DNA from 3 places in the Hymenobacter lutimineralis genome. Region 2 is predicted to be linked to each of the others. Evidence: riboswitches for the same ligand, from Rfam matches in the RefSeq annotation. Region 2 holds a riboswitch; each other region holds the start of a gene.

Region 1 (3,268 bases), 170 kb from region 2:
CAGGTTTTTGCCGGCGGCCTCGTTACGCCCTAGCGGGCAATCAGCTCTACGCGGCGGTTGCGGGGGCGCAGGCGCGGGTCGCGGTTGTCGGCCACGGGTTTTGCCCCCCCGTAGCCCACGGCCGTCAGCCGCAGGGAGTCTACGCCGTGCTGCACGAGGTAGCGGCGCACCACCTGGGCGCGCTGCTCGGAAAGCTGCTGATTAAGCCGGGCATCCCCTACGTTGTCGGTGTGACCGGCAATTTCAAATCGGGCGGCGGCCTCGGCCCGAAGTACCCGCACCAAGCGGTTCAGCTCGGGCTGAGAGGTGGGCAGAAGCCGGGCTTTCCCCTGCTCGAAGTACAGATTTTTCAATTCCACCACTTCGCCTTTCACCAGATTAGCCAGGTTGGGCAGTGAGTCGGGAGTTGCGGCCGGAGGCGTAGCCACGGAAGCAGGTCGGGCTGGCACGGCTATGGTGGCCGTAGCCTGGGCGGGGGCCGTAGGGCGGGGGCGCCGCTCCACCCGTACGGCAGTCTGCGCCTTCGGGACGGGTGCTGCGGTTACTACCGGCTTGAGGGTGGGCTTTGGGGTGGGAGCGGCCACAGCCGGCGGAGCAGGCTTGGGCTTGGCTACGGGAATGGGGCGGGCCGTGCGGGGCAGACTCGTGAACAGTACTTCACTGCTTACCGGCTCAAATCCGTCCGGGGAATCTACGCGCCGCCAATCCAGCAGCGCCCGGGTATCCAAGTGGTTTTGGAAATACTCGATGCGGATAGGATAGTATTGACCGGCCTTGAGCTTGATGCGCACGGTGCGAGTAAGGTGGTCTTGGTCGCGCCAGGCATTTACCAGCCGCTTGCCGCCCAGCCAGAACCGGAAACCGTCGTCCATCACTGTCGAAAACTCATATTCCGCCGTTTCCGGCACTAGCAGCCAGCCTGTCCAGCGCACCGAAAACTCGTCGCTGGGCATGTCCGGACCCGGGGGGCGCTTTTCCCAGCTGAAGTCGATACGCTTATCGATACGGGTAAATACCAGCTCCTCAAAATTCATCCCGTTGTAGTAAGCCCCCTTGAGGCCGTCACCCACGGGCAGAGCCGATGTTTGCGCCAGCGTGTGGACCGCGCTCAACAGTACAATCAGCCAGGTAAAGGTGTATTTCATCTAAAAGCAGGGGAATAAAAGATAAGCTGAATCAGGCATTACTGGTGGTTGGCCAGCCCAGCCATTCGTTAACGTCTCAACGGCCTCGGGCCGTATAGACCGGAATATAAACCTACTCCGTTGCCTGGTCGTAAACGAAAATTGTGCGTGCGAATCCTATAGCCACGCGCCCTGCTATTATGCCCACGAAGAAAACCTCCGCTGCTACGGCCAAAAAAGAAGATCCGTGCTGGAAAGGCTACGAGCAAGCCGGCACCAAGCAGAAGGATGGAAAAACCGTCCCGAACTGCATCAAGAAAACGTAAGACTCCCGCAAACCTTTTACTAGCAGCACCAACCCCGGCCCAATCGAAAAGCCGGGGTTGTTGTTTTTAGCGGGTTCCGCCGTATCTTCGCCTCTGTTACTTATCCAGAAAGACCGAGGGACTGGGCCCGACGACGTCTTAGCAACCTGACTTCACACAAGGTGCTAACTCCCGTTTCAGGCCGCGCTGCGGGCTGGAAGAAGATAAGTACAGAACCGGCATCCGCGCCCGGCTCTTTCTGGATAGGCACTTTTTTGCTGCTGATTTTCTTGAAGAGCCGATATGCCGACCGTTCTCCCTTCCCCCGCCACTACGTCTCCCCTCCACGATATCCTGCGCCAGCGCGTGCTGATTCTGGACGGGGCCATGGGCACCATGATTCAGCGCCACACGCTCACGGAGGAAGACTTCCGGGGTACGCGCTTTGCTGACCATCCGCATCCGCTACGCGGCAACAACGACCTGCTCAGCCTTACCCGCCCCGATATTATCCGCGGCATTCACGACGAGTACTTCGCTGCCGGGGCCGACATGGTGGAAACCAACACCTTCTCCGGCACCACCATTGCCCAGGCCGACTACGGCCTGGAGCACATTGTATATGAGCTGAACTACGAGTCGGCGCGGCTGGCGCGGGAATTGGCCGATGCGTTTACGGCCCTGACGCCAGAAAAGCCGCGCTTCGTGGCCGGCGCTATTGGGCCCACCAACCGTACGGCCTCCCTCTCCCCCGACGTGAACCGCCCCGGCTTTCGAGCGGTAACCTTCGACGAATTGGCCACCGCCTACCTGGAGCAAGTGCGCGGCCTCGTAGACGGCGGCTCCGATGCCTTACTCATCGAAACCATCTTCGACACGCTGAATGCCAAAGCTGCCCTGTACGCGGTGCAGAAGTTCTTCGACGAAGGCGGCAAAGTGGTGCCCGTCATGATTTCGGGTACCATTACCGACGCCTCGGGCCGCACCCTGAGTGGGCAGACTGTAGAAGCCTTCTGGAACTCCATCCGCCACCTGCCCCTGCTGAGCGTGGGGCTGAACTGTGCCCTCGGCGCCGACCAGCTCAAGGTGTATATCAAGGAGCTGAGCCGCATTGCCGACGTACACATTTCGGCCTACCCCAACGCTGGTCTGCCCAATGCTTTCGGTGGCTACGATGAGTCGGCCCAGGAATTTGCGGGCGTGGTGGAAGGCTACCTTTCCGACGGGCTGGTGACAGTGGTAGGGGGCTGTTGCGGCACTACGCCCCAGCACATTGCCGAGCTGGCCCGGCTGGCCGAAAAATACGAGCCGCGCCAGCTGCCCGAGCTGCCCAAAGCCACTCGCCTGAGCGGGCTGGAGCCGTTTGGTGTGTACCCCGACAGTTTATTTGTGAACGTGGGCGAGCGGTGCAACGTAACTGGCTCCCGCGCCTTCGCCCGCCTTATCCGCACCGGCAACTACGAGGCAGCCCTGCAGGTAGCCCGCGACCAGGTGGAAGGCGGCGCCCAGGTGATTGATGTGAACATGGACGAAGGCATGCTCGACTCGGAGCAGGCCATGACCACGTTCCTGAATTTGATTGCCTCGGAGCCCGACATTTCGCGGGTACCCGTCATGATTGACTCCTCGAAGTGGAGCGTGCTGGAAGCCGGCCTCAAGTGCGTGCAGGGCAAGAGCATCGTCAACTCCATTTCTCTGAAAGAAGGCGAGGACGTATTCCGGCAGCGGGCCCGCACGGTGCGTCAGTATGGGGCGGCCGTAGTGGTCATGGCCTTCGACGAGAACGGCCAGGCCGACAACTACGAGAAGCGTATCGAAATCTGCCAGCGCAGCTACGAC
Region 2 (3,268 bases):
AGTCGGTATCTGTAGGACTAATGCTGCGAATGGGGTGCGCAGCCATTGCCGAGCTGGCGGGAACAGTTTGCGCTCCGCAAATCGTGGCAATGGTACTACACAGCAAGGTTAGCAGCCAGCGGTAGAGGTAATGATTGGGCGTAGAAGGCCAGGGAATAAAAGCTAATGCGCCGTAAGCTACCAAGTGGTGCCGAGTTGGCTTGCTTAGGTGAGCCATCCGACGGGGTAAAAGCTGCATGGCGCACGGCCATATATCAAAAAAGCCCTTCCGCACGAGGCAGAAGGGCTTTTTCGAGTTTTTCAGACTGCTTTTTTAAACCTGGCAGCAAAGGTTATTCTTTTTCGAGGCGCAGCTCGGCCCCCGCGGGGCTCTTCAGCGTAAGCTTGTCGTCGGTCAAGGTTACTACGTCAAAGGTGTTGCTTTGGGCACCGCCATCGGGCGTCATCGTGATTTTATTGGTTCCCTGGTCGAAAGTGTATTTGCCGGCCGTGCTGCCCGCGGGCGAGGCCATGTTGTACTGACCGTTGGCGTAGAACGTAATTCGTTCGTCTTCCTGGGCATCCGTCTGGGCTACTTTGTCGCCAGTGGCGCTCAGCTCCTTGTCGGTTTTCCAGACTTTGCTGTCGGTGCCGTAGAGCATGTTTACGCCCTCAACTTTGCCTTCTTTGCTACCACAGGACGAGGCAAACAAGGCGACCAGCACCAGCAAAGCGGCCAGGTAGCGGAATGGGTTGGTTTGATTTTTCATCGGAAAGAATAGGGAGTTGGTGAACGGAGAGAGTTCAGGGTAAGCAGCTAACTGGCACTATATAGCCAACCAGCCACTTGTGCCCCTCTTACGGCGCAGGTGCAGAAGATGTTTGCGCCCACTCGGTACAAAAACTAATTGCCCCGATCGGCGTATGAAAGCGCAACCCTGCAGGCATCTCCCTGATAGCCGGTTACTTCTCCCTACACCTTTAAACTTTCGCACCACCATGGGACTATTTGATTTCCTTTCCGACAAAGGCGAAAAAAAGCCAGTTACTCCCGTAACGAACCCCGCTCCCGCTGGCAATACTGATTTCTTCGGCAACGCCAACCAAACTACCGCAGCTACCGGTGACACCTACACCGTAGTTAGCGGCGACTCGCTCTCGAAAATTGCCAAGCACCACTACGGTGACGCTGCCAAATGGCACCAGATCTACGATGCCAACAAAGCCACTATTGGCGCCAACCCCGACCACATTGAAGTAGGCCAAGTGCTGACGCTGCCTAAGCTGTAAGCCAGAAGGCTTCCTGTTAATATCCAAAAAAGCCACGCCCCAAAGCGTGGCTTTTTTGCTGGCTTTTCGTGCTAAACCAGCAGCTGTCTTTATCCCCCAACCACTGTAGAGGCTACAGTAACCTTATTGTATCAGCCATATAATTTGCAAGCCTTGCTATCTTCAAAAAGGCACTATTTCAACAGTATTTACTGAATATCAATTTTTTATCTGTCAATACTTCAGCTACCCACGGTCTTTTCGTTTTTGAAGAAAAAATTCAAGGGCTATTGCATATGTCAAATTCATGGCTATACCTTTGCAATACCAACCCGGTACTCCCTCGCTCGCGGCGGGGTAGTTTTCATAGGATTTATACAGAAGCGGCGAGAGAACAGGCTCCGTGACCCGCTGGCAACCTTCGACCGCGCGAAAGGTGCCAATTCCTGCCCGACCAGCCTTACGGCGGCGGGGCATATAACCTTCGAGTACCATGGAAAACTCCTTCGCTTTCGCCTCTACCTTCCCCACCGCTCCGGCTGCTGCCTTACTTGCCGCTCAGCCCTGGGGTTTCCGCGTGGCGCCCTTTGGCCCAACTACCGAGCGAATGCGAATGCGCCCCTGTTGCGGCGCGTGTTGTTGCTGTTGCTAGCCTCCCGGCCTCAGCTTTCCCCCTGCCCTGCACAGCCCAGTGTTGCCGCTTTTCAACGCACTGTGGCAGTATCGCCTAACCTGACCCGCTGTTAATCAGCCGCTTTTCAGATTCGATACGGGTTCGGCTACGTGTCTTCGTAGCCCGTTTTTTCCCTGCTTTCTCTCCCGGTTTCTTTTCCCTCCGCCTTCAAATCAGCCACAACTATGTCCACGCAAAGCCTCCAGTTCGAAACGCTCCAACTCCACGCCGGCCAGCAGCCCGACCCCACCACCGGTGCCCGCGCCGTGCCGCTGTACCAGACCACCAGCTACGTATTCAAAAATGCCGAACACGGTGCCAATCTGTTTGCCCTGAAGGAGTTCGGCAACATCTACACCCGGTTGATGAACCCTACCACCGACGTGTTTGAGCAGCGCGTTGCGGCGCTGGAGGGCGGAGTAGCGGCGCTGGCCGTTTCCTCGGGGCAGGCGGCCCAGTTTATTGCGCTTAATAACATTCTGCAGGCCGGCGACAACTTCGTCTCTACCTCCTTCCTGTACGGCGGCACCTATAACCAGTTTAAAGTAGCCTTCAAGCGTCTGGGCATTGAAGTGCGCTTTGCCGATGGCGACAAAGCCGAAAGCTTCGAGGCGCTGATTGACGAGAATACCAAGGCCCTGTACTTGGAAACCATCGGCAACCCCAGCTTTAACGTGCCGGACTTTGAAGCCATTGCCGCCATTGCGCAGAAGCACGACCTGCCACTCATCGTGGACAATACCTTTGGGGCGGGCGGCTACCTGTTCCGGCCCCTGGAGCACGGCGCCCACATTGTGGTAGAATCGGCCACGAAATGGATTGGCGGCCACGGCACCTCCATTGGCGGGGTGATTGTGGATGGCGGCAAGTACGACTTCGGCAACGGCAAGTACCCCCAGTTTACGGAGCCCTCGGAGGGCTACCACGGCCTGGTGTTCAATGACGTATTCGGCAAGAACGGCCCCTTTGGCAACATTGCCTTCATCATCCGGGCCCGGGTAGAAGGCCTGCGCGACTTTGGTCCCTCGCAAAGCCCTTTCAATGCCTGGCAGCTACTCATTGGCCTCGAAACCCTGAGCCTGCGCGTAGAGCGTACCGTAGAAAATGCGCTGAAGATTGCCGAGTGGCTGGAGCAGCACCCGCAGGTAGAAGCCGTGAACTACCCTGGTCTGAAAAGCAGCCCTTACCATGGCCTGGCCCAGAAATATCTGAAGCGCGGCTACGGCGGGGTGCTCACCTTTGCCATCAAAGGCTCCAAGGAAACGGCTACGCAGTTTATCGACAGCCTGAAACTCATTAGCCACCTGGCCAACGTAGGTGACGCCAAAACGCTGATCATCCAGCCCT
Region 3 (3,268 bases), on a different contig from region 2:
GCCCGCACCTCCAGTTGCTGTAGGGCTTCGGCCTGCGCAGCGTCCTGGCCCCTGGTAAAACTGGCCGCCCCAAAGTCCGTCAGCAAGGCTTCACCCGCAGTCGTCGTCAGGATATTGTGGGCGTACAGGTCACCATGCAGGATACCGCGGGCATGGAGCTGGGCTGCCGCCTCCGCTACCCGCTCCCCTATCCGCACTGCCGTTTCCAGGCTCCAGGCAGCGGAGGCTGGGTATACGTCACGGGTGCAGGTCGTAAAGCTGGGCGGCCCGGCCAGAATGGAAAATTCGGGCGCTATCAGCTCCAATACCAGGCCCTCGGCCTGCTGCGGTTGGCCAGCTACCTGCCCCAGCACGGGTATCAACCCCGCGTGCGTGCCGGCGCTGATGCAAGCCACCATTTCGCTGTGCGGCAATCCGTCACTGGTTACGGCGCCCTTGAACAGTTTTACGGCTACCGCCTTACGGTCCGTAGGCTTCTGCCACTCCGCCCGGTAAATCACCCCAGACGCGCCCTCGCCCAACTGCTGTTGCACCGCCATTTCTTCCCAACGGATTTTCGGAATAGGCTGCTGCGCCAGCGCCGTGGCTTCGGCTTGTTCACTAAGCGGGTTACCCGCGTAGGCCAACCAGCTCAGGCGGGGCAGGGTGAGCAGCCAGGCTGGCAGCTCCGCTAGGCGGTTGGCCGAAATGCGCAGCAGCTCCAGGGCCGTGCAGGCCGCCATTTCGGGTGGCAGCGCGGTGAGGTGGTTACCGGCGAGCATGAGCTTTTGCAGCTGCCCGCACCGGCCAATTTCGGGCGGTAGCGCCGTGAGTTGGTTGTCAGTCAGAATCAGCCAGCGCAGCTTGGGCGGCAGCGCGGCGGCGGGCAGCGTCCGGATCTGGTTAGCCTTGAAGCCCACCATTTCCAATTCCGGGCATTGCCCCAGCACCTCGGGCACCTCAGTAAACTGGTTATCGGAGCAGAAAAGGATGCGCAGCTTGCGCAGGCGGCCCAGGTCGGGGGGCAGGCTGCAGATGGCGTTGCCGGAAAGGTTGAGGATTTCCAGCGAGTCGGCCAGGTCAAGGATTTCGCGCGGGAACTCCGTGAGGCCTTCTGCCAGATCGAGGCGGGTAGTGCCGGCCAGGTCGCCGCGGCGCAGTTGCTCCAGGGTGTGCATGCGGGCAAAGGTCGGGGTTTGCGCTGGCTGCGTTTGGCCGGGCAGGCTATTTTTCTGCCCTCTTCAAAAATTTTCAAAAAAATTTGCGCGAAAAAAATCCGGTTGTACATTTGCCCTGCGCTCCATGCCACGGAGCACTTATCAAGAAAGGCGGAGGGACAGGCCCTGTGATGCCTTAGCAACCAGTAGAAATACCAGGTGCTAAATCCTGTTCTGAGTCGGCTTCGGTCGGCGCGGAAGAAGATAAGTTAAAAGATGCCTACCGTCTGCAGCGGTCTTGCTCTTCTGACTTGTCGGGAGGGCTTTTTTTATGCTCTTTCGGTAAGAAATCTTGCATAAGTGTCTGGGCAACAAGGTGCGTTTTCGTCTAACCACAAAACGGCCAACCCCATGCAATCTGCCACTCGCCTCCTCCAGTCCATTCCCGTTGATGAGCTCACCGGCGCCATCTCCGTGCCGATTTATCAGACCTCGACCTTCGTGCAGGAGGCCCCTGGGGTAAACAAGGGCTACGACTACGCCCGCACCGGCAACCCCACGCGCCGCGCCCTCGAAAATATCCTAGCCACCCTTGAGTATGGCCACTCCGGCTACGCCTTCGCCTCGGGCCTAGCGGCCATTGATGCGGTGGTGAAGCTGCTCTCGGCCGGCGACCAGATCGTGGCCATCGACGACCTGTACGGTGGGGCCTTCCGCCTGTTCGAGCACGTGTACCGCCGCTTCGGCATCGACATTGTGTACTGCGACACCACCGACCCGGCGCAGGTAGCTGCCGCCCTCACCGACAAAACCAAGCTGGTGTGGCTGGAGTCGCCCTCCAACCCTACCCTGAAAGTATCGGACATTGCCGCTATTGCCGACATTGCCCACGCCCACGGCGCCTGGCTGTGCGTGGATAACACCTTCGCCTCGCCCGTGCTGCAGCAGCCCATCAAGCTGGGAGCTGATATCGTGGTCCACAGCGCCACCAAGTACCTGGGCGGCCACTCTGACCTCATTGCCGGCGCCGTGGTAGCGGCCACCGAGGAAATCGGCCTGCAGTTGAAATTCATCCAAAACGCTTCGGGCGGTATCCTGGGGCCGTTCGATTCCTTCCTCGTGATTCGGGGGCTGGAAACCCTGCCCCTGCGCATTGAGCGTCACTGTAGCACGGCCCTGAAAGTGGCCCAGTTCCTGCAGACGCGCCCCGAAGTGCGGGCCGTATACTACCCTGGCCTTGAAGAGCACCCTAACCACGCGGTAGCCAAAAAGCAGCAGCCCGGCGGTTTCGGCGGCATCATTGCCCTCGTACTCGAAGACGACACCCAGGAAGCCGCCACCCAGGTGGTAACGGGCACCAAGTACTTCCACCTGGCCGAAAGCCTTGGCGGTGCCAAGAGCCTGCTTTGCCACCCAGCTACCATGACGCATAAGTCCACGCCCGTGGCCCAACGCCGCGCCGCCGGCGTCGCCGACAGCCTGATTCGCCTGAGCGTGGGTTTGGAGGATGCTGAAGACCTCATTGCCGACCTGGCCCAGGCCCTGGACCGCCTGAGCGAAGCCAAGGAAACCCTGAAGGAGGCCGTGCGCGAAGCCGAAGCCCAGCTGGCGTAAGAGTACAGAAATTATTGACCGTCATGCCTCGGCTGCGCTCAGCCTGACGGTCAACAGCAGAATGACGCCTTTTTTGCATTTGCACAAGCATTATGAATCGTAACGACATCCGCATTGGGCTGTTTGGTTTTGGGGTGGTAGGCCAGGGCTTGCACACGGTACTGGAACGCACCCCCGGTTTGCGGGCCCGCATCGGCCGCATTGGGGTGAAGGACCGCACCAAAGCCCGAAACCTGCCCGCCGAGCTGTTCACCTTTGACCGCGACGAAGTCTTGGACGACCCCACGCTCAACGTCATTGTGGAGCTGATTGACGACGCCGATGAGGCCTACCGCATTGTGACCGGGGCCCTGCGCCGGGGCAAAGCCGTGGTGACGGCCAACAAGAAAATGCTGGCCGAGCACCTGCAGGAGCTCATTGAGCTGCAGCGCGAAACCAACACCCCCCTGCTCTACGAAGCCGCCGCCTGCGCCTCCCTGCCCGTTATTCGCAACCTAGAGGAGTACTACGATACCGAC

Evidence for each region. Region 2 has a riboswitch for S-adenosylmethionine ahead of FY528_RS03060 (O-acetylhomoserine aminocarboxypropyltransferase/cysteine synthase family protein). Riboswitches for the same ligand answer to the same signal wherever they lie in the genome.
Region 1: linked by a shared signal. The riboswitch ahead of metH (methionine synthase) and the one ahead of FY528_RS03060 (O-acetylhomoserine aminocarboxypropyltransferase/cysteine synthase family protein) in region 2 are both predicted to bind S-adenosylmethionine.
Region 3: linked by a shared signal. The riboswitch ahead of FY528_RS01180 (trans-sulfuration enzyme family protein) and the one ahead of FY528_RS03060 (O-acetylhomoserine aminocarboxypropyltransferase/cysteine synthase family protein) in region 2 are both predicted to bind S-adenosylmethionine.

What each region holds. Positions count from the first base shown of each region.
Region 1 covers NZ_VTHL01000002.1:343,484-346,751, forward strand. Annotated here, with positions in the region: gene FY528_RS03745 (PA14 domain-containing protein) at 30-1,145, opposite strand; gene FY528_RS21480 (hypothetical protein) at 1,325-1,450, shown strand; SAM riboswitch class I at 1,548-1,660, shown strand; gene metH (methionine synthase) at 1,733-3,268, shown strand, end outside.
Region 2 covers NZ_VTHL01000002.1:177,110-180,377, forward strand. Annotated here, with positions in the region: gene FY528_RS03045 (erythromycin esterase family protein) at 1-46, opposite strand, end outside; gene FY528_RS03050 (lipocalin family protein) at 333-749, opposite strand; gene FY528_RS03055 (LysM peptidoglycan-binding domain-containing protein) at 979-1,269, shown strand; SAM riboswitch class I at 1,619-1,732, shown strand; gene FY528_RS03060 (O-acetylhomoserine aminocarboxypropyltransferase/cysteine synthase family protein) at 2,107-3,268, shown strand, end outside.
Region 3 covers NZ_VTHL01000001.1:298,373-301,640, reverse strand. Annotated here, with positions in the region: gene FY528_RS01185 (leucine-rich repeat-containing protein kinase family protein) at 1-1,157, opposite strand, end outside; SAM riboswitch class I at 1,293-1,407, shown strand; gene FY528_RS01180 (trans-sulfuration enzyme family protein) at 1,548-2,750, shown strand; gene FY528_RS01175 (homoserine dehydrogenase) at 2,843-3,268, shown strand, end outside.